DNA from 2 places in the Rhodoglobus aureus genome. Region 1 is predicted to be linked to the other one. Evidence: riboswitches for the same ligand, from Rfam matches in the RefSeq annotation. Region 1 holds a riboswitch; the other holds the start of a gene.

Region 1 (14,957 bases):
CTGCTGCGACTAGTGCACACGCACGGGAGGCAATATCGCCAGTGATTCCGAGCGCTGCAGCCACCGCAAGCTTTCCCTCGCTATCGAGGGCCGGCGCGTAGAGCGTCGACCGCAAGGCACTCTTGACGCTCGTCGTGCCGACAATGGTGTCGCCGTCAGTTACGGGAACAAAGTCGATTCCACGCTCAATAAGTAGGTCGAATAGTTCGCGCGCTGAGTTGAAATCTGAGCGGTCGATGGCGTGGGTGTCGCGCCGCAGGAGATCTCCGAGAGCTGCCCCCGGCATTGCGTCGCCAAGACGTTCGGCGTCAACTACTCCCACGAGCGCGCCATTCTCCGTCAGCACCACTCCGTGACCGGCAAGCGGCGGAACCAGCAGCAGTGCCTGCTCAACCGAAACACGGGGGCTGAGATAGACAGCCGAATCAAGATCGACCGGCTGTGAGCGCACCCAAGCGATTGCGGCATCCATCTCGTCACTGCTCAGGTCTTGCGGCAGAACGCCGAGGCCACCACGCCGCGCAAGGCTAGCCGCGAGGCGTGGCCCCGTGACAGAGTTCATGTTGGATGCCACGAGCGGAATAGTCGCGGTCGTTCCGTCTCCGGGGGCAAGCGAGACTGCCATTCGGCTGCCGACCGATGAGTGACTGGGAACCAGAAACACATCTGAGTACGTCAGGTCGTGCCGCGGTGTGGTCTCGTAGAAATCCATAACCCCAGCGTAATCGCCACCGAATGGGAACATTCTTGATAAAAGTTTCAAAAAAGCAGGATCCATGCACCTGACGGCCAGCAGACGCACAACAAAGCGATTAAGATTGAACGTGATGTCCGGCGTGCGGAATGCACGTCACTTTTTCACACACCAGAACTGAAAGTAGGCGGTTTGACGTGTCAGGCCAAGTAACCGGAATCGCACCAGAAGGTGACTCCTCGGGCGAGTTCGGGGCCAACGAATGGTTGGTCGACGAGATGTACGAAAAGTACCTCGAAGACAAGAAACTTGTGGATGAAGTGTGGTGGCCGTTCTTGGAGAACTACCAGCCAGCGGTCGAGCCCACACCGACAGACGAAACTCCTGTCGCGACGTCTAACGCTGCAGACGCTGCGCCAGCACAGACGCCTGCAGCTGAAACGCCGGCAGAGCGTCAGGTGCCGACAGAGCCTCAGGCGCCAGCAGAGCCTCAGGCGCCAGCTGAACCTCAGGCAGCTGGGCCCCCGCCAGCAGAGCAGGCACCTGCCGACGAGAAGCCGGCAGAGAAGCCCTTCGTCGACGAGCCAAACCCCAGCACTGGCAGCCAACCGGTAGCACGCACCACGTCGGTGGAACCCAAGCCTCAGCCGATTCCGGCAGAGGCACCGACCACAACGCCGATCGACACCACTCAGGCTCCTGCGGCACCGAAGCCTCAGTCAGAGAACATTGTTACTCCACTTCGTGGCGCGGCAAAGAGCCTCGCCACCAACATGGACTCGAGCCTCACGGTTCCGACCGCGACAAGCGTTCGCACCATCCCTGCCAAGCTCATGATTGACAATCGCATTGTCATCAACAATCACCTCAAGCGTGCTCGTGGTGGCAAGGTGTCGTTTACCCACCTCATCGCGTGGGCGATCATCCAGACTCTCAAAGAGTTCCCCAGCCAGAACGTCTACTACGACGAGCCAGACGGCAAGCCTTCGGTAGTTACTCCCGCGCACATCAACTTGGGTATCGCCATCGATATGCCTAAGCCTGATGGCACGCGCGCTCTCGTGGTTCCCGGCATCAAACAGGCCGAAACCATGGGCTTTGGCGAGTTCCTTGTTGCTTACGAAGACGTGGTTTCGCGTGCTCGAGCCAACAAGCTCACCGGCGCTGACTACATGGGCAACACCATTTCGTTGACCAACCCCGGCGGCATTGGCACCGAGCACTCTGTCCCTCGCCTCATGCGTGGTTCAGGAACGATCGTCGGCGCTGGAGCACTTGAATATCCGGCCGAGTTCCAGGGCGCAAGTCTTCGCACCCTCACAGAGCTGGGTATTGGCAAGACGATTACCCTCACGAGCACCTATGACCACCGCGTCATCCAGGGTGCAGGTTCTGGCGAGTTCCTCAAGAAAATCCACGAGCGACTCATTGGTGAAAGCCACTTCTACGAAGACATTTTCGCCGCCCTGCGCATCCCGTATGACCCAATTCACTGGGCTAACGACATCAGCGTCGACCTTGCGGACAACGTCAACAAGACGTCGCGCGTTCAAGAGCTCATTAACTCTTTCCGGGTTCGCGGTCATCTCATGGCTGACACTGACCCGCTCGAGTACCGTCAGCGTTCGCACCCCGACCTCGATATCTCGAGCCACGGTCTCACCTTCTGGGACCTTGACCGCGAGTTCGTCACGGGTGGCTTCGGCGGCAAGCGTCAGGCATTGCTCCGCGAGATCCTCGGGATGCTTCGGGACGCCTACTGCCGCACTGTCGGCATCGAGTACATGCATATTCAGGACCCTGCACAGCGTCGCTGGATTCAGGATCACGTTGAGAAGCCGTACACAAAGCCCGGCCATGACGAGCAGATGCGCATCCTTGGCAAGCTCAACGAGGCCGAAGCTTTCGAGACCTTCCTGCAGACCAAGTACGTCGGTCAGAAGCGCTTCAGCCTCGAGGGTGGAGAGTCAACGATCGCTTCGCTGGATGCCGTCATCCAGAAAGCCGCAGAAGCTAACCTCGAAGAGGTTGCAATCGGCATGGCGCACCGCGGTCGCCTCAGCGTTCTGACAAACATTGCTGGCAAGACTTACGGTCAGATCTTCCGCGAGTTCGAAGGAACTCAAGACCCGCGCACCGTTCAGGGCTCGGGCGATGTGAAGTACCACCTCGGCACCGAGGGCACCTTCACTGCTGCCGATGGTCGCCAGATTCCTGTCTACCTTGCGGCAAACCCGTCACATCTTGAGGCCGTCGACGGAGTTCTTGAGGGCATCGTTCGCGCTAAGCAGGACCGCCGCCCGATTGGTTCCTACGCAGTACTTCCGGTGATGGTTCACGGTGACGCCGCAATGGCTGGCCAGGGCATCGTGGTCGAAATCCTACAGATGTCGCAACTGCGCGCATACCGCACGGGTGGCACGATCCACTTGAACATCAATAACCAGGTTGGTTTCACGACCCCTCCCGGTGAGGCTCGTACGTCGCAGTACTCCAGCGATGTCGCTAAGACGGTTCAGGCTCCGATCTTCCACGTGAATGGTGACGACCCCGAGGCTGTGGTTCGGGTATCTGAGCTCGCCTTTGCGTACCGTCAGAAGTTCCACCGCGATGTTGTTATCGATCTGATTTGTTACCGCCGTCGTGGCCACAACGAGGGCGATGACCCTTCGATGACGCAGCCGCTGATGTACAACCTGATCGAGGCCAAGCGTTCCGTTCGTACCCTCTACACCGAGGGTCTTGTCGGTCGTGGCGATATCACTCAGGAAGAATACGAAGCCAGCCACCAGGACTTCCAGGATCGTCTGGAGCGCGCATTCGCTGAAACGCATGCAGCGCAGACCGGTTCAATGCCGATTCTCACGCACGACGGCAACGGAACCTCCGATCTGGAACGTCCGGGCTCGCAGCGCGACGACGCTGTCGGTGAACCCATCACGACGGGAATCGACGAGAGCATCGTTCACCTCATCGGTGACGCGCATGGCAACCCACCGGCCAACTTCACGGTTCACAACAAGTTGCAGGCACTGCTACGCAAGCGCGTAGACATGAGCCGCAAGGGTGCCATCGACTGGGCATTCGCCGAGTTGTTGGCTATCGGTTCGGTGCTGCTTGAGGGAACTCCGGTGCGTATGGCCGGTCAGGATGCTCGCCGCGGCACCTTCGTGCAGCGTCACGCTGTACTGCACGACCGCGAAAACGGTCAAGAGTGGCTGCCTCTGCAGAACCTCTCTGAAAATCAGTCGCGCTTCTGGATCTATGACTCGCTCCTCAGCGAGTACGCGGCGTTGGGCTTCGAGTACGGCTACTCGGTAGAGCGTGCCGACGCTCTCGTTATGTGGGAAGCCCAGTTCGGTGACTTCGCCAACGGCGCCCAGGTCGTCATCGACGAGTTCATCTCCAGCGCCGAACAGAAGTGGGCGCAGCGTTCAAGCGTTGTCATGCTGCTCCCGCACGGTTATGAAGGGCAGGGCCCCGATCATTCGTCAGCCCGCATCGAGCGTTACCTGCAGATGTGTGCCGAAAACAACATGATTGTTGCTCGGCCGTCGACTCCTGCCTCGTACTTCCACTTGCTGCGTCGCCAAGCATATTCGCGTCCGCGTCGACCACTCATCGTGTTCACGCCTAAGGCGATGCTCCGCTTGCGTGGCGCAACGAGTGATGTTGCCGACTTCACTAGTGGTCGTTTCGAGCCAGTGCTCGATGACGTTCGCCTCGAAGACAAGTCGGGTGTCACTCGTGTGATCGTCACGTCGGGCAAGACGTATTACGACATCGTTGCTGAACTCGACAAGCGCGAGATCACTCATATCGCAGTAGTGCGCATGGAGCAGTTCTACCCGCTGCCCGTCACCGACATGACAGAGGTGCTCGCGCAGTACCCGAACGCCGACACCGTGTGGACTCAGGATGAGCCCGAGAACCAGGGTGCGTGGCCGTTTATTAGCTTGGAACTGGCACGCCACCTCCGGTCGGGCGACATCAAGCTCGCGTCGCGACCAGCAGCTGCATCGCCGGCAACCGGCTCATCAAAGCGCAGCGCGCTCGAGCAGGCAGAACTGATCGATCACGCGATTACGCAGCCCTAGGCTCGTACAACCGCGTTAACGACGAAAGCGGGCGTCCTCTTCGGAGGATGCCCGCTTTCGCGTTGCCGCTCTACGCCACACTGAGCCTGGCGCTCGGTGTCGCACTTCTTTAGGCGTCTGCCAGCTTCGACAGGATTGCGTTGCGCAGTTCATCTGGCGCTGTCTCGCGACAGGCCTGCTTGACTTTGAGCTTAAGCGCGAGCGCAACGAGGTGTTCGCTCGTGCATGATTCGCAGTTCTCTAGGTGATCTGAGACATCCTGAAAGTCTGCTTCGTTCAATTCGCGGTCGAGGTATTCCTCGAGTTCGGCTTTAGCTTTTTCGCAACCGCAATCGGTCATTTCTTGCTCCTTGATGATGCGGGCGTGCCGGGGGTGCGGTCACGCGCATAGTCGGCCAATAGTTCGCGCAGCATGCGACGGCCGCGGTGCAGTCGACTCATTACCGTTCCTACGGGGGTCTTCATGATGTCGGCGATCTCTTGATAGGAGAAGCCTTCGACATCGGCGAAATACACTGCGAATCGAAAATCTTCGGGGATCGACTGAAGTGCGTCTTTCACCGCGCTGTCTGGCAGGTGATCGATCGCTTCAGCTTCGGCCGAACGCGTGGAGACTGACTGAGTTATCGACTCTGCGCCGCCCAGCTGCCAATCTTCGAGTTCGTCGATGGTGCCTTGATACGGACTGCGCTGGTTCTTGCGATAGATGTTGATGAACGTGTTGGTCTGGATGCGGTACAGCCAGGCCTTCAGGTTCGTGCCTTGCTGAAATTGTCCGAATGCCTGAAACGCTTTGACAAACGTTTCTTGCACGAGGTCGGCAGCGTCGCTGGGGTTGCGGGTCATGCGCATTGCGGCACCAAAGAGTTGGTCCATATAGGGGAGTGCTTGCTCTTCAAACTGCCGTCGCTTGTCTGCTGCGGCGGTGTCGGTGGCGCTGGGCTCAACTCTGTCGGTAGTCATCAGCGACAATCCTAGTTCGCTGATCACGGCATCCGGCTGAGTGCTCAATAATGCAGTCATGCAGGTGCCTCCTCCGTAGGGTGTAAAACGTCGATACTCTTAGTAACTAATGTTCGTATCCAAGTATTCCAACCCAGAGTTCAGCCCCTACGACGACGACTCGGTTCCAGAGACTACGGTGCCCGGCAATTGGCCAGCACCAACGGTCTCGCACGCCCTGTCAGAATCGCTGAGCCTCCCGGGCAGCAAGAGCCTCACTAACCGCGAATTAGTGTTGGCTGCGCTGGCGGATGGCCCTTCCGTTCTCCATTCGCCGCTGCACTCCCGTGACAGCGCGCTCATGATTGAAGCGTTGCGCGCTCTCGGCGTCGGAATCACAGAAGTCCCGACGGGGAACGTCTTTGGCCCGGATCTTGCCATCACTCCCGGTGAACTCGAGGGTGGAAGTTCGATCGATTGCGGCCTTGCCGGAACCGTTATGCGTTTCTTGCCACCGGTAGCAGCCCTCGCACTTGGCCCGATCGCCTTTGATGGGGATGAGGCAGCTCGACGTCGCCCGATGCGCACCACGATTGATTCGCTGCGTGCGCTTGGCGTTGATGTTTCCGCCGATGGTCGTGGAACACTCCCCTTCAGCCTCTATGGCATGGGTTCCGTTGCTGGTGGCGACATCAGTATCGATGCATCGGCGTCTAGCCAGTTTGTTTCTGGCCTGCTATTGGCTGCTGCACGTTTTGACAACGGCCTCACGCTGCGTCACACCGGAGAGAAGCTGCCGAGCATGCCCCACATCGAGATGACAATTGCGTGCTTGGCTGCGCGCGGTGTCATCGTCGAAAGCCCAGAGCCTGGCGTGTGGGTCGTGCCTGCTGGTCCGATTCGCGCGATCGATGTCGAACTTGAACCTGATCTCTCGAATGCTGCTCCGTTCCTTGCTGCGGCTGTTGTCGCTGGCGGATCGGTCACGATTGAGGGTTGGCCGGCTTCCACGACTCAGGTTGGCGCAGACCTCGAACAGCTTCTGCCCCTGTTCGGCGCAACAGCTACTCGTGCCGACGGTGCGCTCACCATTAACGGCGGCACGGGTGTCATCGGCGGCGGTAGCTATCCAGGGATCGAACTCGATCTGAGCACGGGCGGCGAACTCGCGCCGGCAATCGTTGCGCTGGCCGCGTTGGCCTCATCCCCGAGCACAATCACGGGAATCGGGCATTTGCGCGGGCACGAAACTGATCGCCTTGCCGCGCTGAGCGCCGAGATCAATGCCCTCGGTGGAGCGGTAACCGAATTCGACGACGGCTTGCACATTGAGCCGCGTAAGCTTCACGGCGGCGTGTGGCATAGCTATGAAGACCACCGGATGTCGACCGCTGGCGCAATCATCGGGCTCGCCGTTGAGGGCGTAGAGATCGAAGGAATCGACGCTACCGCAAAGACGCTCCCCCAGTTCCCTGCACTCTGGGCGACGCTCGTTGGAGATGTCCCGCTGACCACCACCAACACGACCACCAGCCTCGGATTGCTGTAACGATGAGTTGGCTCACTGGCGATGACGATGACGACGACCGCAAGTACAGCGAGTACGACGAGAGTTCGGTGCGCATGCGCCCGAACCCCAAAGCCAACAAGCCCCGCAGCAAGATTCGTCCAGAACATGCCGACGCTATCGAGGGTCGCGTCTTCAGCGTCGACCGCGGGCGATACGGAATCTGGGTCGACGAGGGAACCGCTGACGAACGCCAAATCATTGCCGCGCGTGCCCGCGAACTCGGGCGCAATCAGCAGGGCAAAGTCTCGGTTGTCACCGGCGACTGGGTCGACCTCGTTGGTGACACAAGCGGAACAGAGGGAACTCTCGCGCGCATCGTTCGCATCCGCGAACGCACAACGCTTCTCCGCCGCAGTGCAGATGACACGGATGCCGTAGAACGCATCATTGTGGCCAACGCAGACCAGATGCTCATCGTTGTTGCCGCGGCCGACCCTGAGCCGCGACCGCGACTTGTTGACCGCTATTTGGTGGCTGCCTACGATGCCGGAATTACTCCCATCCTGTGCATCACCAAAACTGATCTGCAAGATCCCGCAGCGTTCTTGGAAAACTTTGCCGGGCTCGAGTTTGGGGTGATCGCCAGCCGGTCAGATGAGGTTCCTCTCGACGAGCTTCGCGAGCTCTTGGATGGTCATACCACCGTGGCGGTAGGCCACTCAGGCGTGGGCAAGTCGACGCTGGTGAACGCGCTGGTTCCGGATGCGAATCGTGCGGTTGGCCACGTCAATGCCGTTACCGGTCGCGGCAGACACACGTCGTCGTCAACGATCTCGTACCGTGTTGGGTCTGGCTGGGTTGTTGATACCCCCGGTGTTCGGTCGTTCGGTTTGGGCCACATCGATCCAAGCAAGATCTTGTCGTCGTTTACTGATTTGGCGGTGCTCGCTGAAGAGTGCCCTCGCGGCTGCACGCACCTTCCAGATGCTCCTGACTGCGCGATCTCCGAAGCGGTCGCGGCTGGGGCGCTCGGTGACGTTGGTCGACTGAGATTGGATTCGTTTCAGCGACTCATCACCACACTGGGTTCCGCTAGCGTGTAGTGGTGACCGAATACACTCTCGCTGACGATCTCTCTCTTGCTCTCGCGCTTGCGGGCGATGCTGACCTCATCTCGCTTGACCGCTTCACGGCGCTCGATCTTGAGGTCACCACTAAGCCTGACCGTACGCCGGTGACGGATGCTGACAAGGCTGTCGAACGCAGCATCCGTGCGGGCATCGCTGCTGCCCGTCCCGGAGACTCGATTCTGGGTGAAGAGTATGGCGAGGCGGGCGATTCGAACCGCCAGTGGATCATCGATCCCATCGACGGCACCTCCAACTTTTTGCGTGGCGTCCCGATTTGGGGAACGCTGATCTCGCTCGTTATTGACGGAGTCCCGCAGGTTGGCGTGGTCAGTTCGCCAGCGCTCGGCAAGCGCTGGTGGGCCGCGACCGGGCATGGCGCGTTTGCTCAGGCTCACGGCGGCGAGCCCGAGCAGCTCTCGGTGAGCAAGGTCGCTTCGCTAGAGGCGGCATCCATTAGTTACAACAGTTTGGCCGGGTGGGATGACGCTGGTCGCCTCGACGCGGTCGTTGCGCTCACCCGCGCAACCTGGCGTTCGCGTGCGATCGGTGACATGTGGGCTTACATGTTGCTCGCCGAAGGTGCTTTAGATGTTGTCGGGGAGTTCGATCTGAAGCCCTATGACATGGCTGCGCTGATTCCGATTGTGCTCGAAGCCGGTGGGCAATTCACGTCCGTTACCGGTGAGCCGGGGCCGTGGCACGGCAACGCGCTGGCCACCAATGGAACAATTCATGATGAAGTGCTCACTTTCTTGCGCTCTCACTAAGGTTTCGCCGTTGCGGGTTACCTGTGAATACGCTGAGTTCACTACGCTTGACTAGTACGAAGCGTGCCTACGTTCCGACGAAAGAGACTGCCTTCCATGACGACGGAAAAAATCTGGCGCCGGGCGCTCGCGATCGCAACGGTGGCTGCCGCAGCAGCAGCTCTCAGTGGTTGCAGCGTCCTCGATCAAGTGACCAATGGAATTTCGGATGCCGTAGACCCCGGCCCCGGCACCACTCAAGACGTCTTCAGCCTCGAGGTTGGTGACTGTGAGGCTGGCAACCCGACCGAGGGCGAGGTCTCCGAAACCAAAGTAATCGACTGCGCTGAGCCTCACGGAGGCGAAATCTACGCTGCGTCTTACCTTCCTGATGGTGACTTTCCCAGCGATGAGGAGATCGTCGCCCAAGCCGACGCCGATTGCTACGCTGGATTCGAGTCGTTCGTTGGCGCCGATTGGGACGATTCAATGTACAACTACTCCTGGTACTACCCCACTGAGTCAAGTTGGGCTGACGGCGATCGCGAAATTCTGTGCATCGTTTATCACGATGGCGGAGAGCAGATCTCTGGTTCACTCGCAGGAGTAGCTAAGTAGGGTTTTCCCCGAGGGCTGCCGAAGATTTTCGCCTTCGTGCGGCCGCTCAGTTCGTTAAGGGAACAATCTGCACCGACGAACGTGTTGCACCCATTAGCTGGATGAGAAAAGCTGGACGTGCTTCGAACACAAGGTGGTAGCGACAATGAAGATCGAGTTTCCTGGATCAGACAACAACATGCTTGCCGCGCGGCTAGAGCTGCCAGAGGGCACGCCTGCTGCTTTTGCGCTGTTTGCCCACTGCTTCACGTGCTCGAAGGACTCATTCGCCGCATCCAGAATCTCCAAAGCACTAGTCGACTATGGAATCGCCGTGCTTCGTTTTGACTTCACCGGGCTCGGTGGATCGGATGGCGACTTCGCGAACACAAACTTCTCGTCGAACATCGAGGACGTCGTTGCTGCGACGGAGTACTTGCGCGACACCTACCGCGCACCGTCACTGCTCATCGGACATTCCCTTGGCGGCGCTGCCATTCTTGCTGCCGCCCACCAGGTTCCTTCCGCGCGAGCACTTGTGACCATCGGCAGCCCGAGCGACCCGTCCCACATCACGAACTTGTTTGCCGATGCCAGCGCCGAGATCGAGAGGGCAGGCGAAGCGAACGTGCAGCTCGGCGGGCGCGAGTTCCGGATTCGCAAACAACTGCTCGACGATATCGCCGCCCAACCTCAGGCCGCCCGCCTGCGAGATTTGGATGCCGCACTTCTCATCGTTCACTCCCCTGTCGATCAGACAGTCGGCATCGACAACGCACGCGAGCTTTTCGAAGCAGCCAGGCATCCCAAATCGTTCATAGCGCTCGACGGGGCGGATCATCTGCTCAGCAATCGCGACGACGCTGCGTTTGCCGCCAGCATTATTGCGGCATGGGCTGCGCGTTACGCCTTCGGGAGCACAGCGTCACTGTCCGCGAGTTCCGCGGCCACCGTTAGCGCCGTAACCACTGCAGGCACCGCAGCGCCAGCCGGCACACCGACTGCCACTGCCGCACCTGCCGAGACTGCTACAGCACCGACCGCGGACCCAACCGCCACAGTCACGAAAGACGGGAGCTCGGTGATCGTCCGCGAGAGCGGTCCTGCGCGGTACGAGCAGCAAGTGTTCGCCTCAGGGCATGAGTTCATCGCTGACGAGCCTGCACCGCTCAGCAAGAATCATGGGCCAGGCCCATACGATTTCATTCTCGCGGGGCTCGGCAGTTGCACCTCGATCACGATTCGGATGTACGCCGACCGTAAGAAGATGCCGTTGACTGGCGTGAGCGTGCGGTTGACCCGCGAGCGTATCGATGCCTCCGGGTGCGACCACTGCACCTCCACCGAAGGAATGGTTGAGCACATCACTCGTGAGCTCACGTTCGAAGGAGAGCTCTCTGAGGAGCAGCGCGATGCGCTGGTAGTCATCGCGGACAAGTGCCCCGTGCATCGCACGTTGGAGGGCGAAATTTCGATTACAACGAGTGTCACCGCTGCAAGGGCGTAGCGCGAGCGTCTAGAACTCTCAGCACACACGATATAGGCTAGTTAGGCAAGCCTAACTTTTTGAATGAAATGAGCTGGCGTTCGCGCCTATCCCCTATGACCATTGAACGCGACACCGTCAAGCATCCCCTCGTCATCCGACACGTCACTGTCAGCGCGGTGAGTCACCCCACGCCAAACATCGCGCGCATCACTCTGAGCGGTGACGAGCTTGAGGGCTTTGTCAGCAGCGGGCCCACCGACCACGTCAAGGTATTCTTTCCTGACCCGGCAACCGGCGAACTCGCGGCTCCCGCCATGACCGAGTCCGGCATCAGCAAGCCCAAGGGCGGCGTAGTGATCTCTCGTGACTACACCCCGCTCGGTTTTCGCAGCACCGGCGGCCAGCACGAGCTCGATATTGATTTCGTTGTTCACGGTGACGAGGGCCCAGCCTCAGCCTGGGCTGGTCACGCGACGGTAGGCGACTCTCTCGTTATCGCTGGCCCCCGTGGATCGAAACTGCTTCCCCGTGGAGCCACCCACGTGATTCTGATCGCCGACGAAACCGCACTTCCCGCCAGCTCACGGTGGATCAATATGCTTCCCACGTCAGTGCACATCACCGCACTGTTCGATGTGTCTGACGAGAGTGTTGAAAGCTACTTCCCCGACGAGCAAAAGGCACGGATGTCGGTCGAATGGTTCTACCGCCGCGACGGCCTCGGTCAACTGGATGCTGCACTGCGTGCGCTCGGCGAGATCGGGGAATCGACATTTGTCTTCCTTGCCGGAGAGGCGACAACTCTGGTCCCCTTGCGCCGCTACCTGCGCCGTGAACTGGGCTTGCCCAAACAGCAGGTCGCGGCCGACGGGTACTGGCGTCGTGGCATCACGAATGCCGACCACCACGACCCGATCGATCCCACCGATCCAGAGGATTAGAGGACTAGAGGCTGAATCGGTCACCCCACGCAGTCTGAGCGTCCGCTCACATAGCCCTCAGCATCCGCATAATAGTCCGGCATCGTTCGCGGCCGAAAGTGTATGCTGATGGCACAAGTGAACAGCCGTCATACCGCTGCGGGAGAGCCCTTCCGATCGTTGGTTGGCGCCGTAGGAGCAAACCCTCTCCGGGAATCTCTCAGGCACCAGTACCGCAGTGGCTAGGCAACTCTGAAAAGTAGTCGGCCCTGTCCGACTCGCCGACGGGGCAACGCAACGCCACAAGCGTGCGGAAACTCTCAGGCCCGATACAGAGCGGAGAGGACTCAACGACGCCCGCACGAAGATGTGTGGTGAAGAAATGGAGTCACCGTGCCAATTCGCAATCTGACGCCCCGAACCGAAGTGCCCACACCGTCACTCGAAGAGGTTCCCCTCAGCAGCTTTGACCTGTTCACCGTTGGCATTGGCCCATCCAGTTCGCACACGGTCGGCCCCATGCGCGCTGCCGCATCGTTCGCTGCAGACCTTGCCGAACATCGGATGCTCGACTCTGTCGCCTCGCTCAGCGTGCGACTCTATGGCTCCCTCGCCGCTACGGGCGCAGGTCACGGCACCATGAGCGCCGTGCTCATTGGCTTGGAGGGCAAGCTCCCCGACCAGGTATTGCCTGCAGAGATGGAGACGATTCTCGAACGCATTGAGAGTTCGGGGATGCTGCAGCTTGCGGGCAGCCGCGAAACCCCGTTCACTGAGGGCGCGATTGCGCTTCATCCGCTCACCGTTCTGGACGGGCATCCCAATGGCATGCGGTTCGCGGCATACGATGCGAATGACAACGCTGTGCTTGAGGCGACCTACTTCTCGATCGGTGGCGGATTCATCTACCGGGAGGGTGACAACCGTGACGGCAGCTCCTCAACCGGCCCGGCAGCAGTCGCGGATCCGCTCCCGTTCCGCACCGCAGCACAACTCCTCGCCCACTGTCGCGCAGAGGGCCTCAGCTTCAGCGGGGTGATGCTGCGCAACGAACTCGCCCGTCGCACTCAGGCTGAAATCACCGCGGGGCTCCTCCACATTCGCGACGTCATGGACGAGTGCAAAAACAACAGCCTCGAGCGCACCGGCAACCTCCCCGGCAATCTGAAGGTTCGTCGACGCGCACCAGACTGGCACGCGCGTCTGCGCCGCGAAGACCCCAACCGTGATCCGGCCTTCTGGCAAGAGTGGGTAAACCTAGTCGCTCTGGCCGTGAACGAAGAGAACGCATCGGGTGGCCGGGTAGTCACCGCACCCACCAATGGCGCCGCCGGAATCATTCCTGCTGTGCTTTTCTACGCGACGCACTACGCGCCGGGTATGAAAGATGCCGACCAGGTGACGAAGGATGATGCCACCGAGCGTTTCCTGCTTGCCAGCGCTGCCGTTGGTGTGCTTTACAAGCGCATGGCATCGATCTCTGGTGCCGAGGTCGGATGCCAGGGCGAGGTCGGTTCAGCGTCGTCGATGGCTGCTGCCGGTCTTGCCGAGATCTTGGGCGGAACACCCGAGCAGGTCGAGAACGCGGCCGAAATCGCGATGGAACACAACCTCGGTCTCACGTGCGATCCCATCGGAGGTCTCGTTCAGATTCCGTGCATTGAACGTAATGCGATCGCCGCCGCCAAAGCGATCAACGCCGCAAAGATGGCGCTGTGGGGTGACGGTGAACACCGCGTCTCGCTCGATGAGGTCATCATCACGATGGCCGAGACCGGCAAGGACATGAGCTCGCGTTACAAAGAGACCTCGATGGGTGGTCTCGCCGTCAACGTTGTCGAGTGCTAGCGAGCCGCCCGTACGTAGCGCAGTAGGAGCGTGCCGTCATCGCCGCCAAGCGCATGCGCCAGAGCCATGTCTTGCGGGGTTGCCTCGGCAGCATCGACGATTCGGCGAGCTGAGCCACCTTCCAAGCGGGGGCTAATGGTCAGGCAGAGTTCGTCGACCACTCCTTGAGCGATCATCGTGGCAAATAGTGTCGGTCCACCCTCACTGTGCAGTTGGGGGTGGCCACGCTGGGCAAGTACATGTTTCAGCTCGACGGTATCGACCTCCGTATCCCCGGCGACAATCACTTCGGCCACCTCCTCTAGCTGCGAACGAGCCTGCGACGATGCACTTTCGGTCGTGATCACGAACGGTCGTGCGGCATAGTCCGCGAGGTCGCTCGGTTCGAGACGCAGCGACGCACTGACCACAGCAAACCTAGGTTGCGGAGTGAGGCCATTGGCTTTCCGCCATTTCTCAGCATCCTCGTCGAGAGCCAAATTCTTGTAGCCCTCTTGGCGCACTGTTCCCGCACCGACCACAATCACATCCGCTAGTCGCCGCAGCAGCGCGAAGACCCGGCCGTCCGAAGCGGTACCGAGCGGACCCGAAGTGCCCTCGTGGGTTGCCGCGCCGTCAATGCTCGAGACAAAGTTGGCGCGCAACCACGGCACGGAACGATCTGCGATCGCATAGCTGGCCAGCAGTTGTTCGTCGCTAAGTTCAGCGCCGGCAGTGAGTGTTCGGATTTCGGATGAGGTTGCCACCAGAATCTACCTTTCGTTTGCATCTGACATGTTGTGCTTCAGCAGCGCGGGCTCACGCAGCCCCAAGATGGCCTCGGCCATTCGCACTGCCGCCACACTTTCGGAGACTTCGTGCACCCGAACTACTCGTGCACCATTCAGCACACTCGCCACAGCGGCGGCGAGTGAGCCTTCGAGTCGCTGCGACTTCGGCTTATCGAGCACTTCGCCGATGAAGTCCTTATTGGAGAGTGCGACC
Region 2 (14,957 bases), on a different contig from region 1:
CCCGCCGAGGAAGATTCCGCCGAGAAATCGCAGCAGCACAATCGCAATAAGTGTTCCGCTGCCGAGCACCGTGTGGTTGGGCACGAGCGCTATCAGCAGCGTCGTTAGCGCAACCCCAGTGAGGGCGACCTTGGTTGTTGCCGTGCGGCCGATCCGGTCAGATATCGGGCCGAAGATCGCAGCACCCACAGGGCGGCCGAGCAGCGTCGCCACAAAGATTAGCCCGGCGTTACCGACTAGATTGTCCGACCCGAAAAGGTGGGCGGATGCTGGCGCCAAGGCGATAACGGGCAGGAAGATATCGAACTGGTCAACATAGTTGCCAAAGATCCCTCCTCGCACAGCGCGGCGTGTGCCCAGCGGCGCCGGCGACGACGATTGAGCGGGAATAGAGTGAAGAGAGCTGGTGAAGCGCATAAACCGTACTTCCTTTGCCGGCATTACCCGGTAGGTTTGACGGTCGAAGCTGCCTCAGCTCCCTCTCAGCCCCTGCAATCAGGCTCCCGTGTGGACGTGCAACAACTTAGCATCCCGCGCTACGGGCTGGTGGCAGCGTCCCGACCGAACCACCGCAGTACTCTCATCGCGCGCAACGTGTTCCAGCGGCTGGGCTTGCCATCACCGTCTTCCATTTCGAGGTGCACGCCGCCGGTGTGGGTGTTCTCGAGCAGCCAACGTCCATCAGCGCCGCGCTTGCCCTCGACGAGGGTGAGCGCCTCATCCATTCGTGGGTCATACCTAGCTCCGGATGCCCGAAAGTAGTCGAGTGCGCGCAGCACGTCGTAGTGCCAGCGCGGCGGAAACGAGAATTGCAGCCACTCCTCGTTGACGATCTCGCCGGTATTAAGCCGACGCATAAGGTGGCGGTCGAGCAGATACTCGTGGCCGCGCCGGCGGGCCAAAGCGACCGCCTCACTGCCACTAACGGCGACTTCGTATTCGCGCAGCCCATCGAGCACAGCGATGGTGGTGTGAAACGAGCTGCGAACCGAGCCATTCTCAGCCTCGCAATTCCACCCACCGTCGTCGAGTTGTTCGCCAAGCAGCCGTTCGACAACCCCGGCTACGCGCATGCCGTAATACGCGCCGATCCCGACGGTCAGACCGTTGATGCATGGTTCAACTTCACCATCAAAAAAGCGCGAGCCGTCGTACTCCCAGTGGCTGTTCTCTCGCACACGCTCCACTGCGCTGCGCACGAGCGACTCAGACGGATCGATACCAAGCTCGCGCAAGAATTGCAGGCTGAATGCGGTTGCGGTCCATGGTTGCCCAGGCTGGTCGTAGTGTTCGGGAAAGTAAGCTCCGCCCTCCCACTGGCCATCCGCGCCCTGAAGATCGAGCACTCGGGAACCCCACCCGGTTGTTGCCACCCGTGCGCGCTCTGAAGTGACTGTCTCGGCGGGAGCATCGGTCAGGTCTCGCAAAACTTGCCAGCGAATTGCCGGGTCGGAGTCTAAGAGCCAAGTCGGGACGTCCATGGCGCCACAGTACTCCTCAGCGCGTTTCTCTAACAGGGCGGTTGCTACGAGAAAGTGGTGAACGATTCACTGAAGGTTTTGACTCAGAGAGTTCACATCTCGCTCCAGAACACATAGAATTCTGTGGTGGTCGACTTTGTCGTCGCGGGGCTAAGCGCCAACTCCGTGCCGTATTTGACGGCCCTAGACCAGCAGCGTGCCGTGCACGCCGCCGTCGTCTCGGGTCAGCGCACCGATACCCTCGTGCTCCTTGAGCATCCGTCCGTCTACACGGCCGGCAGACGTACTGAGCCGGGTGAACGCCCGGACGACGGTACTCCCGTCATTGACACCGACCGTGGCGGAAAGATCACCTGGCACGGTCCCGGGCAGTTGGTCGGCTACCCGATCGTGCGATTGCCCGACCCGATCGACGTGGTCGCTTACGTGCGCCGGCTCGAAGAGTTCCTAATCGGCGTGCTCGCCGAACTTGGTGTGTCCGGGCATCAGGTGGAGCACCGCTCCGGTGTCTGGGTGACCACCGCCGGCCGCGACGAAAAGATTGCTGCCATCGGAATCCGCGTAGCAGATGGAGTAACCATGCACGGCTTTGCCCTGAACTGTTCCAACACGTTCGACGCCTATGAGCACATCATCGCGTGCGGCATCCGCGATGCCGGAATCACCTCGATCAGTAAGGTACTGGGCCGCACGATACGGCCGGAGGATGTCGTTCAGTTAGTTCAGGCGAGGTTCGCCGACATGTGGGAGTCGGTGCAGGCATGAGCGCTGAACCGCAGGGCCGCAAGATGTTGCGCCTGGAGATCCGTAACGCCGAGACTCCGATTGGGCGCAAACCAGAATGGATCAAGACCACGGCCAGAATGGGGCCGGAATACCGGCAGCTTCAGGAACTAGTGAAGAGCGAGAACCTGCACACCGTCTGCCAGGAAGCCGGGTGCCCGAACATCTTCGAGTGCTGGGAAGATCGGGAGGCGACCTTCCTGATTGGTGGTGCGCAGTGCACCCGGCGCTGCGACTTCTGCCAGATTGACACGGGCAAACCGGCGGCGTACGACACCGACGAACCGCGCCGTGTTGCCGAATCCGTGGTCGCGATGAACCTCCGCTACGCAACGATTACCGGTGTCGCCCGCGACGATCTGCCTGATGAAGGTGCCTGGCTGCACGCCGAGACCGTCCGTCAGATTCATGCCCAAGCTCCGGGCACTGGCGTAGAGATTCTCGCTACCGACTTCTCCGGCAACCCGGATCTGCTCAACGAGGTGTTTTCGGCGGGCCCCGAGGTGTTCGCGCATAACGTGGAAACTGTGCCGCGGATCTTCAAGCGCATCCGCCCAGCATTTCGCTATGAGCGGTCGCTTGATGTTCTGACCCAGGCGCGCAGCGCCGGAATGATCACCAAGTCAAACCTGATTCTGGGTATGGGAGAGAATCGAGCCGAGATCAGTCAGACGCTGCAAGACTTGCATGACGCCGGCACCGACATCATGACCGTCAATCAGTATTTGCGGCCGACTCCCCGTCACCTGCCCGTTGACCGATGGGTGCGTCCTGAGGAATTCATCGACATCAAAGCGGAGGCCGGGGAGATCGGATTCCTCGGTGTGCTCGCCGGTCCGCTCGTTCGGTCTTCCTACCGCGCCGGGCGACTATGGGCGCAGTCGATGCAGGCTAAGGGGCGCGACATCCCGGAGCATCTTCGGCCTCTTGCGGACGCAACGCTCGGCTTTACGCAAGCCGTTTCGTGACGCCCGCCGAGCTCATCAACGTGATGCCCTAGGCGTTGTCGCCGGGCGGTTGCCGCCCGAGCTGCAGTCAACAGCTAGACGCCAGCAGTCGGGGCCGCTTCGGCGGTACCGGCGGCCGGAACGCCAGCAGCAACATCCGCAGCCATACGTGATCGGCGATCAAGGTGGATGCCCGCAACCATGCAACGCACTGATCCGCCAGCCAACTCGATCGTAGGAATATCCAGCGGCACAATCTGGCAGCTTGCCTCGATCACCGAACGCTGAGCGGCTGTAAGGCTCTTCAACGCGCGACTCGAGAGCGCCAAAACCCGCCCTTGCGATCCCCGCAGTTCCAAAGCGTTGCCAGCAAAATTGGAAATCTGATCTGCGGTCAGATCGATCAACGTGCGACCAGGCTCCGTCAGTCGCTCGGCAATCTCCATGCGACGATCGCCAGACGCAATCAGGTCAAGGCCGATCATCGCAAAGTCCGTAGCAATGCACATCATTACGTTGGTGTGGTAGATCGGAACACCATGGCTGTCCCTGGCCTCAAACATCATTGGCTCATAGCCAAACGAGGCACAGAAACGTTCCAAGGCAAGCGGGTTCGCCCGATGTGACTCCGCAGCGTACGCGACCCGGTTGGTGTGATCAATGACCATCGCCCCGGTGCCCTCAAGGTAGATACCGTCGTGCTCAAGCCCCGAATAGTCAACGACGTCTTGAACGCGAAAATCTTGCTTGAGCATCTCGATCACATCGGTGCGACGCTCACTGCGACGGTTCGGCGCATACATCGGGTACACCGCAATACGCCCGCCACTGTGAGTTGAGAACCAGTTATTCGGGAACACGCTGTCTGGGCGCGTACTCTCAGTGTCCTCAAACACGTGGATGTTGACCCCAGCGTCGCGCAACGTTTCCGCCACCTGTGTCGACTCTGCATACGCAGCGCGAGCAATCTCATCCGGAGTGCGGGTGGGATCGGTCGACTGGAATGCGTTATCGCTGGCGGTCTGACTGTTTGGCGTGAACAGGTGCGGGCGGATGAGTATTGCGGCCGAGGGGGCCTGAACGCTCACTGACGGCCTACGCGGTGAGCACAGGTGCGCGGGAAACGAGTGAGAACAGGTCCTTGGGGTTGGCGGGGCTGGCAATGAGGTCAAGGTCTGTTGCGTAATCGGTGCCGCGAACAGCATCGAATACGTAGCGCAGTGCTGAGAAGTCTTCGATCGCGAAACCGACCGAGTCGAAAAGGGTTACTTCGGTTTCGGCTGTGCGACCGGCGGCCCGTCCGGCAAGCACTTCCCACAGTTCGGTGATGGGGGAGTCAGCCTCAAGCTGCTGAATCTCGCCCTCGATGCGGGTCTGCTCGGGGAACTCAACAAACACCGTCGCGTCGCGCACGATGTCGGCGGCGAGCTCGGTCTTACCTGGGCAATCGCCACCGATCGCGTTGAGGTGCATGCCGGGCTCGATCATGTCGGCGGTGAGGATTGTTGCGTTCGCCTTGTCTGCGGTGCAGGTAGTCACGATGTCGGCGCCAGCAGCAGCTTCTGCAGCTGAGCTCGCGCGAACGACCTCGAAGCCGAGCGGTTCGACGTTGCGAATGAACTTGTCGAGGGCTGCGGGGTCTGTGTCCCACACGCGCAGTTGGGTGATGCCGAAGCCGGCACGGAACCCGAGAGCCTGGAACTCTGACTGAGTGCCGGTACCGATCAAGGCAAGCACTCGTGAATCGGGGCGGGCGAGAGCGCGAGCGGCGAGCACCGATGTTGCGGCGGTGCGCAACGCGGTGAGCAGGGTCATCTCAGAGAAGAAGGTGGGGTAGCCGTTATCGACGCGCGCGAGCATGCCGAGAGCGGTGACCGTCTGAAAGCCGTTGGCCGGGTTCGAGGGGTGGCCGTTCACGTACTTGAAGGCAAAGGTTTCGCCATCGCTCGTAGGCATGAGTTCGATAACACCCTCGGCGGAATGTGCCGCAACGCGAGCGGACTTGTCGAACTGCGGCCACTTGGCGTAATCCTGCTCAAGGTAGCTCACGATGCCCATGATGATGGGCTCGATTCCGGTGTCGGCGATCCAGCGCCCCATGTTTTTGACGTCTACGTAGTTGACCACGGTCACTCCCTTCGTTGCGGTATGGATAGTCCCCACGTTACGAATGTGCACTATGCACCTACAACAACCATTAGACGCGATTAGTTGACAACAACTGCACATAATTGTGAGCGCTCTTATACACTTTGTACATGCCTCAACTGGATGATCTCGACCGCCGCCTGCTTGCAGCCCTCAGAGCCGACGGGCGCGAGTCAATTGCGAGCTTGGCGCGCCGCCTCGAAGTCACTCGGGCCACCGTCACCAGCCGCATCGACCGCCTCGTGAGCGGCGGAACAGTGCTGGGGTTTTCGGTGCGTATTCGCGAAGATCGTGATCCATCCTTCATCCGGGCAATCGCCTTCATCGAAGTAGAGGGGCGATCAACGGATGCCGTAATCAGCAAACTGCGCGGCTTGCCCGAAATCCACGAACTTCACACCACAAATGGGGCGTGGGATCTCGTGGCCGACATCCGCACCGACAGTCTTAGCAACTTTGACCGCGTGCTGGCCCGCATGCGCAATGTCGAGGGCGTTGTGAACAGTGAGACGAGCCTGCTGCTGAGTTCGGCGCTGCTTTGAGCCTTTTCTTCGCTGGCACAGGCACGAGCATCCACCCAGCATTGCTATGCTGCGCTAACAACTGAACATCGGGCCGCAACACGATGCGGGAGAGCCGGGCACACGGCGTTTATTCAACACACGTTGACCTAACGCCCGCACGGCACCGAAGGAGCAAGCCTCCCCGCCAATCTCTCAGGTTCACGTACCGCATCGCACTGGCCACTCTGGAAAGAGAACCTCGCATCACCCTGAGGTTCCGCCGACGGTGAAAGCGCACTAGTTTGAAGGTGCGTGAAGCTCTCAGGCTCATCACAGAGGGGGAGTTCTATTCACTAGCCACTCGCCAGGAGAACTCCGTGACCGATGTACCTACTACCTCAGGTTCACCCGCTGAATCGTCACCTGCTGCGGTGAGGTATTCACCGCTGCACAGCATCCACGAACAGTTGGGTGCTGCGTTCACCGACTTTGCTGGCTGGATGATGCCGGTGCGGTATAGCTCTGACCTCGCCGAGCACCATGCTGTGCGCGCTGCGGCGGGTATTTTTGACATCTCTCATATGGCAGAAATTCATGTGCGGGGCACCGATGTCGGCGCCTTCCTTGATTATGCGCTTGCGGGCAAGCTTTCGGGCATTGCGCTCGCGCAGGCCAAGTACAGCCTGCTGCTCAACGAGGCTGGCGGCATCATCGACGATCTCGTCACCTACCGACTGGCTGATGAGCACTTCTTGGTGGTTGCCAACGCGGGTAATCGTTTCGCTGCTGCAACGGCGCTCGCCGAACGCGCTGCCGACTTCGATGTCGCTGTGACCGACGAAAGCGATGACTACGCGCTCATCGCCGTGCAGGGGCCGGTTTCTCGGGCCATCCTCGAAGCGACCGCAGGCCTCGCCAGCTGTGCAACCCCACTCGATGAGCTCAAGTACTACCGCGAAACCGCCGCCACTTTCAACGGCCACGACCTCATCATTGGTCGCACCGGCTACACCGGTGAAGACGGTTTCGAACTTTACCTTCACGTGGATGCCGCAGCCGACCTGTGGGCAGCGCTCACGGTTGCCGGAGAACCTCTCGGTCTCGTGCCCGCCGGTCTCGCCTGCCGCGACACCTTGCGCCTTGAAGCGGGCATGCCGCTCTACGGTCACGAGCTGAACCTGAACACTTTCCCGGTGCAGGCCGGTCTTGGTCGTGTTGTTGCCCTCAGCAAGGAGGGCGACTTCGTGGGTCGCGCTGCGATCCAAGCGGGGCCGGATGCCGGTGCCCGAGTTCTCGTAGGCCTTGCGGCCGAGGGGCGTCGTGCCGGTCGCGCTGACTACCTCATCTTCAACGGCGACACCGAGGTGGGAGTCATCACCTCTGGAGCACTGTCGCCAACCCTTGGCCACCCGATTGCCATGGCTTACGTCGACCCCGACGTGAGCGAAGTTGGCACCGAGCTTCATATTGATGTGCGGGGCAGTCGCATCGCTGCATCCGTTGTTTCCCTACCCTTCTATAAGAGAGAGGCCTGATCATGGCTGAGAAGAGCGAATTGCAGTACACCGCCGAGCACGAGTGGGTGCTCGTTGACGGAAACGTCGCGACTGTCGGAATCACCGACTACGCAGCGGGCAAGCTGGGCGACATCGTTTTCGTCGATCTGCCCAAAGTTGGCGACACGGTTGCTCTCGGCAAGATTGTTGGCGAGATCGAGTCAACCAAATCTGTCGGAGAAATCTTTGCTCCCGTCGCGGGCACCATCGTTGAAGCTAACGATGCAGTCTCAGGCAGTCCCGAACTCGTCAACAGCGATCCCTTTGGCGAGGGCTGGCTTGTGAAGATCGAATTTTCCGAACTCCCGTCGATGCTCAGCCTCGACGAGTACACCGCACTGACAGGCGACTAATGCCCAATCCTTTTATCAGCGGCACTTTTGCCGACCGTCACATCGGCACGGATGCTGCCGCACAGGCGAGCATGCTTGCCGCCGTGGGTTACGACAGCCTCGAAGCGCTCGTGGATGCCGCAGTTCCGCCCGCGATTCACCAGACTCCCGTCGTGAATTCCACGATCCCGGCTCCTGCCTCCGAGCGCGAGGCGCTCGCTGAACTCCGTGCCCTCGCGGGTGCGAACAAGGTTCGCCGCAGCATGATTGGTCTCGGCTACTACGACACCATCACGCCAGCCGTCATCAAGCGCAACGTGTTCGAGAACCCGAGCTGGTACACCGCCTACACGCCGTACCAGCCTGAGATCTCGCAGGGTCGCCTAGAAGCGCTCATCAACTTCCAGACGATGGTTGCTGACCTCGCCGGAATGACCACCACAAACGCGTCGATGCTCGACGAGGGAACCTCTGCGGTTGAGGGAATGCTGTTGGCTCGTCGCGCAACCCGCGTGGAGTCAAACGTGTTCATCGTCGACGCAGATACTCTTCCGCAAACCAAGGCTCTGCTCGCGAATCGCGCGGAGGCGGTCGGGATTGAGCTAGTTGAGCTTGACCTGGCGACCCTGGCGGCGAACCCCGTACTGCCCTCATGCTTTGGCGCGCTCATCCAGTACCCGGGTGCTACGGGTCGAGTCTGGGATTCCAGCGAGGTAATCGCTGCGGTCAAGGCTCACGGTGGGCTCGCGGTTGTCGCGGCCGATCTACTCGCTCTCACGATTCTCAAGTCTCCGGGCGAACTCGGCGCCGACGTTGCTGTCGGAACCACCCAGCGCTTTGGTGTGCCGATGGGCTTCGGCGGACCGCACGCCGGCTACATGTCGGTGCGTTCTGGCCTCGAACGTCAGCTGCCCGGTCGTCTCGTTGGCGTATCTCAGGATTCCGCCGGCGACCCCGCCTACCGTCTCTCCTTGCAAGCTCGCGAGCAGCACATTCGCCGCGAGAAGGCCACCTCCAACATCTGTACCGCCCAGGTGTTGCTTGCGGTTATGGCATCCATGTATGCCGTTTACCACGGACCTCAGGGGCTCAAGCGGATCGCTCAGCGCATCCACCATGACACCGCTAAGTTTGCGGCACGCTTACGCGCCGCCGGCTACACAATCGAGAACGACACCTTCTTCGATACCCTCTCGGTGACGAAGACAGGCCAGGCCGATGCGATCGCCGCTAAGGCGCTCGAGCTCGACATCCTGCTCTATGTCGTGGATGCCGACACGGTGCGCCTCAGCTTCGACGAGGTCTCGACCCAGCCTTATGAAGGCATCTTCGCGTCGCAAAAGAACGACCTCGCGCAGGCGTTCGGACTGGATGACGGTGTCACCACGGTGCTCGACGACGCCAGCATTCCTGAGGCTCTCAACCGCACGAGCGAGTACCTCACCCACCCGGTGTTCAACACACACCGCTCGGAGACGAGCATGATGCGGTACCTCAAGTACCTCGCAGACAAAGATTACGCGCTCGACCGCGGCATGATCCCGCTGGGCTCGTGCACGATGAAGCTCAACGCTGCGACCGAGATGGAAGCGGTGAGCTGGCCGGAGTTTGCGGGCATCCACCCCTTCGCTCCCGCTGAGGATGTTTCTGGCTACCTGGTGATGATCTCGCACCTTGAGTCATGGCTGTCAGAAGTTACCGGTTACGACACAGCGTCGCTGCAACCCAATGCGGGCAGCCAGGGCGAGCTTGCGGGCCTGCTCGCGATTCGTAGCTACCACCGTGCGAACGGCGATATCGATCGCACGATCTGCCTTATCCCGTCGAGCGCGCACGGCACGAACGCCGCCAGTGCGGTGCTCGCCGGCATGCGCGTCGTTGTTGTCGCCTGTGATGACCTCGGAAATGTGGATCTCGGTGACTTGCGCGCAAAGATCGCCGAGCACGCGAGTGAAATCGCGGCGCTCATGATCACCTACCCCTCTACCCACGGTGTCTACGAGCACGAAGTGCGTGAAATCACGCAGGCTGTGCACGATGCCGGCGGACAGGTCTACGTTGACGGTGCCAACCTCAACGCCCTGCTCGGTTACGCGCGGTTTGGTGACTTCGGCGGAGACGTCAGCCACCTCAACCTCCACAAGACGTTCTGCATCCCTCACGGTGGCGGCGGGCCCGGCGTCGGACCAGTCGTCGCGAAGGCACACCTGGCAGAGTTCTTGCCCGGCCACCCAATGGCGCAGAGCACGCACCATCCGGCATTCGACATGCGGACCGGTGAGGCCGGCCCGTATGTTCACGCTGGGGGAGCGATCAGTGCTGCGCCGTATGGCAGCCCCAGTATTCTGCCGATCACGTGGGCTTACGTTCGCATGATGGGTGCCGAGGGTCTCAAGGCTGCAACCGGTGCCGCTGTACTTTCCGCAAACTACATTGCGGTTCGCCTGCGCGAGCACTTCCCCGTGCTCTACGCGGGAGACAACGGTCTCGTGGCGCACGAGTGCATTCTCGACCTGCGTCCGCTCAAGGAGGCGACGGGCATCGACAACAACGATTTCGCTAAGCGCCTCATTGACTACGGCTTCCACGCGCCAACGATGTCGTTCCCGGTATCGGGAACGCTCATGGTGGAACCCACCGAGAGCGAAGACCTCGCCGAGCTTGATCGCTTCATCGACGCGATGATCGCTATCAAGGCTGAAGCGGATGCTGTAGCAGCCGGAACTTGGCCCGCCGACGACAATCCGCTCATCAATGCTCCGCACACGGCGCATTCTGTGATCTCGGGTGACTGGCAGCACGCGTACTCGCGTGAGCAGGCCGTGTACCCGTTGCGCTCGCTCGTCTCTGGCAAGTACTGGCCGCCGGTTCGTCGCGTTGACAATGCGTTCGGCGATCGCAATCTGGTGTGCTCGTGCCCGCCGATTGAGGCGTTCGCAGAGTAAGTAACAGAGTTCACGCTGCTAGTCCGCTAGTGCACCAACGGCGCGTGCGGAATCGATCCAGTTCGATTCTGCACGCGCCGCACTAGTCAACCTGCGGCGTCTTCTGCTGCCGGGTCTTCGTTAAGAAATCCTCCGGTTTTGCTGGATATTTTCTCGCTTCCTGTTGTAGTGTCCCTCTGATGGGTGGCATGTGGTCGACCCGACGACCATGAAACGCCACTTCATCGACTGGAGACTTCGTGACTACCCGACGGCATCGCCACCGAAAATCATTTCTGGACCGGCTGAAGCGACGCTGGTGGATGGTACCCATCGTGCTGGTTTCCGTGGCGGCCGTGGCCGTCACCAGCATCCAGTTCGGCACTGTCGGTTGGCTAACCAACGCTTTCGGGTCGATCGCGGGGGGATGTGCCGAGCTGCGACCCATCGTTATTGCGGCAGACCCTTCGATCGCCCCAGCGCTCACGACCGTAGCGGCGCAATTCGATGAGGCCGACGGCAATTGCACGACAACCGAGATTCGTTCGGTAGTCTCCGCAGACGCCGCAGCGCTCTTTGCCTCCGGCGTTGCGGGCGACCTCGATGCCTGGGTTCCAGACTCGAGCGCCTGGCTCGATCGCTCCGTGACGATGGCCACCTCGCTGGGGCTCGCAGCTCCAGAGTTCGAGCTCGGTGACTATATAGCGAGCACCCCGGTAGTCCAGGCCGCGACAGCGTCGCAGGTGTCCGATCTCACCGAAACGCCTCTGTCCTGGATGGCATTGCTGACCAGGACGGCGAGCACGCTGTTGCCTGACCCGGAATCCTCCGGAGCTAGTCTCGCCGGTCTTGCCCAACTGAAGTCGGTGTCATCTGACACGGATCCACGACAGTTCGCGGGCGCGATGATCGCCATGGGCAAGACGATTCCGCAGTCAGCCGCCGCCGCATTCGAGATCGTTACTGCGGCCAAGGTGCCCACCGTCGTTGTGACCACGGAGCGGGAGGTCGCCGCATACAACGCGTCGTCGCCAGCCTCGCCAATGATCGCGCTTTATCCGTCAGACGGGACTGTGAAGCTCACGTACCCCTTCGTCGAGGTTCTTGGTGACGCTCAGGAATCCGCAGCCGCAGCGTCTGGCAGCGCTTGCCGTTGCGGCTCGCTCCTCTGTCGACGTGTTAGCCGGCGAAGGTTTCCGTGATGCTGATGGTGGCGGTGACCTGAGGCTGTCTGGAGTTCCCGCGACCGCCACGGCAGCGCAGCCCACGGCCGATGCTGCAGTTCAGATTGAGATTCTGCGCGCGTGGAGTGTTCTCACCCTTCGGTCGCGTCTTCTGGTCGTGATCGACGTATCCGGCTCGATGCTCGAACCCGCCAGCAACGGGTCGGCACCCAGGACTGGGAAGACTTGTCTCCGATCGCCCCGCTCTCCGATCCTGCCCACGTGAAGCAGATCAATGGCGTCGTTGCGTCATTGCCCGAGCGGTTCTATGGCTACACCGGGCTGTACGACACGATCCTGGCCGCGGTGAAACGAGTAAAGGAAGATTACGACCCCACGAAGGTCAACTCCGTTCTCCTCATCACCGATGGTTTCAATGAGGATGACAACGGCATCAGCCTGAAAACGCTCTTAAAGAGCCTGAAGGCGATAGAGGATCCAAAGGAACCCGTTCCGGTGCTCCTGATTGGTTTTGGTCCCGATACCGACCTCACGTCGATGACGACAATCGCTCAGTCGACGGGTGGTGCGGCATACTCAGCCGCTGTTCCGGAAGATCTAGGCAAGGTGCTGGTGGATGCCCTCACACAGCGGGCCTGCCGCCCGAACTGTTCCTAGCTACCCCGTTGCCAGCCACGGACTGGCAACGGGGAGGCGCGCACGCTAGCGAGTTTCGTTGTCGTCGCTGATGCTGACCATCCAGGTGACGGAGTAGCGGTCGACGACCATCCCGAAGACGCCGCCCCAGTCGGGGCGCTCAAGTGGCATGGCTACGTGACCGCCATCGCAAAGTTTCTCCCAGTAGCCTTCCAGAGCGGCTTTTTCGCTGAGGAAGCCGCCTATGGAAATCGACATCGATCCACCCGGTGTGTATTCCATACTCTTTGGGGTGTCGGCCATCATGAGCGTGATGCCGGCAGGCGACTCCAGCTGTCCGTGCATTACCCACTCTTGCTCTTCTGGATCTTGGCTGGCCTGAAAGTCAGCGAACGTATGAATCTCTGTCGTGCCACCGAAGACGGACTGGTAGTAAGCAAGAGCTTCACGAGCGTTGTTTCGGAAGCTGAGGTAAGGGTTGGACTTCATCGTCTTTCTTTCTTTCTTTCTTTCTTTCTTTCTTTCTTTCTTTCTTTCTTTCTTTGGGGGAGCGAGGCTCGAGTGGGAAGCGCGGAGCTAGCTGCTGGCTAGCACGACGGGAAACTCAAGTCTTGTGAGCAGCTGTTCTTCTGCTACTTCATCAGCACTATTGAGGTAGATCTCACGAGGTGGACCTGCGTGCGTGTGCCCGTGCTGCGTGAACCAGCCGAAGACAGAGTTGTAGGTGGCTTTGAGCCCGTCGTACGAGCCGACGTGGGTCACGGTCGCGACAACGCCGCCCGGCAGCTCGTGTGAGCGGAGCGTCGGATGCTCGCCAAACGCTTCTGAAACGGGAACACACACTTCGCACTTCCACGGGCGATCCGCGTGCATCTCTTCCATGTAGACGGCGATCAGGGGACCGATCACAGTCATCTGTGCCTCGGTTACGTTCTGAACGAGGCTGCCGATCGCGCGGGTCATGTCTTCCGGCAGCGCGGCCATCGTGGTGGAGAATTCCAGCCCAGCAACTAATCGCGTGGCTACGGTCTCAACAATGATTTCCGGCGACATGCGAGACACTTTACGCTTCACGAGTGTCAAACGGTACCCATTGTTCAGGGTGGTCGGTAGTGACGGACCCAAGCGGGTTTAGCTCCCTGAGTCGCCCGAGCCAAAGAGATCGGGGAAGGCTACTGCCGCCCATCCGTATCCGACAAAGATCGCCGCATCGATCAGCGTGTGCGCGATCACGAGGGGGAGCACCCGGCGATAGCGCGTGTAGAGCCAGCCGAAAAGCAGGCCCATCGCCACGTTGCCGATGAAGGCTCCGATGCCCTGGTAGAGGTGGTACGTGCCCCGGAGTAGAGATGTCGAAACGATAATCTGCCAGCGACCCCAGCCCAGATCACCGAGTCGCGCATACAGGTAGCCGATCACGATTACTTCTTCGGTGATGCCGGCCCGAAGTGCGGAGAGCAGCAGCACCGGAACGGTCCACCAGTATTGGTCGAGCGCTGCAGGAACCACGTTTACCGTCAGGCCGAGACTGCGTCCGACGAGGTACACAGCGATGCCGGGGATTCCGATAGCTAGGGCCAGCGCGATACCGCTCAGCCCGTCGCGGGCGGGGCGTGTGAAGTCGATGCCGAGGCGAGCAAGTCCGGGCCTCGTTGCGCTCCACAGCAGAAACGCTACGAGTGCCACCGGGGCGAGGTCGAAAGTTATCCCCAAAATTTGGTAAATCAGGTCGAAAGTGGGCCGCGCACTCAGCGAGGAATTGAGTGTCGCTGTCTGCTGAGACAGCGGTTCAACGCGGGTCAGTCGATTCGTGATCGACACGACTGAATAAATTGCGGATGCCCCAAGCGACAACGCAAGAACGATCGAGATTTCTGCCCACAGTCTGCCCCGCGACTGTGGCAGAAAGGGTGACGAGGTCACTCGGGGCTGCGCGTTGCGCAGGCGGGGGTGCCGCCCGGGAGGCGGTGGCGGTAGCGCGCAACAAAGCGATAGGCGAGCGCGCTGAGGGAACTGAATGGCTCGGCGGCGATGAGGTGACCGAGGAAGCGCCATCCGATGGTTGGTTGGCTTCGCAGGATTGCCGAGAGGGCAAGGTGGCCTGCAAATTGTCGAGTAGGAGTCACGAACCAGGCTGCTTTCTCGACATCGTCGCGAGTGAGCGCGTAGTCATCGAGATCGATCCATTGCCACGGTGTGCTGGCCGGAAATTCGGGAAGCATCGCTTGCAGTCGATCGACCCACAGAGTGCAAAATGCGCAGTCTCCATCGAAAATAAGCACCCTAGTTGATAGCTCGTGAGCAGAGCCTGTGGCTTCCATAGCTCGATGTTAACTCATGATGCTGTGCGCTCCTCGCTGGGACTTTGCGCAGAATTCCTCTGTCTGCCGTGATTTGTGCGCGAATTATCTGCAACCTCTGCACATAATCTTCACGAGCGTTACTGGTGTGTAACGTTTGGCT

What was found. Region 1 has a riboswitch for glycine ahead of ABD112_RS07135 (L-serine ammonia-lyase). Riboswitches for the same ligand answer to the same signal wherever they lie in the genome.
Region 2: it holds a riboswitch for glycine, as region 1 does, so the genes downstream of both, gcvT (glycine cleavage system aminomethyltransferase GcvT) here and ABD112_RS07135 (L-serine ammonia-lyase) in region 1, are expected to answer to the same signal.

The regions. Positions count from the first base shown of each region.
Region 1 covers NZ_BAAAKW010000027.1:2,504-17,460, reverse strand. Annotated here, with positions in the region: gene guaB1 (GMP reductase) at 1-712, opposite strand, end outside; gene ABD112_RS07180 (multifunctional oxoglutarate decarboxylase/oxoglutarate dehydrogenase thiamine pyrophosphate-binding subunit/dihydrolipoyllysine-residue succinyltransferase subunit) at 892-4,791, shown strand; gene ABD112_RS07175 (anti-sigma factor family protein) at 4,901-5,131, opposite strand; gene ABD112_RS07170 (sigma-70 family RNA polymerase sigma factor) at 5,128-5,814, opposite strand; gene aroA (3-phosphoshikimate 1-carboxyvinyltransferase) at 5,864-7,282, shown strand; gene rsgA (ribosome small subunit-dependent GTPase A) at 7,285-8,346, shown strand; gene ABD112_RS07155 (inositol monophosphatase family protein) at 8,349-9,140, shown strand; gene ABD112_RS07150 (septum formation family protein) at 9,237-9,737, shown strand; gene ABD112_RS07145 (bifunctional alpha/beta hydrolase/OsmC family protein) at 9,883-11,223, shown strand; gene ABD112_RS07140 (siderophore-interacting protein) at 11,319-12,146, shown strand; glycine riboswitch at 12,276-12,371, shown strand; gene ABD112_RS07135 (L-serine ammonia-lyase) at 12,519-13,973, shown strand; gene ABD112_RS07130 (pyrimidine reductase family protein) at 13,970-14,719, opposite strand; gene folP (dihydropteroate synthase) at 14,726-14,957, opposite strand, start outside.
Region 2 covers NZ_BAAAKW010000070.1:3,471-18,427, forward strand. Annotated here, with positions in the region: gene ABD112_RS13890 (MFS transporter) at 1-417, opposite strand, end outside; gene ABD112_RS13895 (prenyltransferase/squalene oxidase repeat-containing protein) at 537-1,481, opposite strand; gene lipB (lipoyl(octanoyl) transferase LipB) at 1,608-2,246, shown strand; gene lipA (lipoyl synthase) at 2,243-3,232, shown strand; gene ctlX (citrulline utilization hydrolase CtlX) at 3,307-4,299, opposite strand; gene ABD112_RS13915 (ornithine cyclodeaminase) at 4,307-5,338, opposite strand; gene ABD112_RS13920 (Lrp/AsnC family transcriptional regulator) at 5,470-5,901, shown strand; glycine riboswitch at 5,978-6,101, shown strand; glycine riboswitch at 6,103-6,205, shown strand; gene gcvT (glycine cleavage system aminomethyltransferase GcvT) at 6,240-7,397, shown strand; gene gcvH (glycine cleavage system protein GcvH) at 7,400-7,771, shown strand; gene gcvP (aminomethyl-transferring glycine dehydrogenase) at 7,771-10,695, shown strand; gene ABD112_RS13940 (substrate-binding domain-containing protein) at 11,010-11,876, shown strand; gene ABD112_RS13945 (vWA domain-containing protein) at 11,979-12,515, shown strand; gene ABD112_RS13950 (VOC family protein) at 12,561-12,983, opposite strand; gene ABD112_RS13955 (GyrI-like domain-containing protein) at 13,071-13,547, opposite strand; gene ABD112_RS13960 (CPBP family intramembrane glutamic endopeptidase) at 13,626-14,417, opposite strand; gene ABD112_RS13965 (thiol-disulfide oxidoreductase DCC family protein) at 14,414-14,716, opposite strand.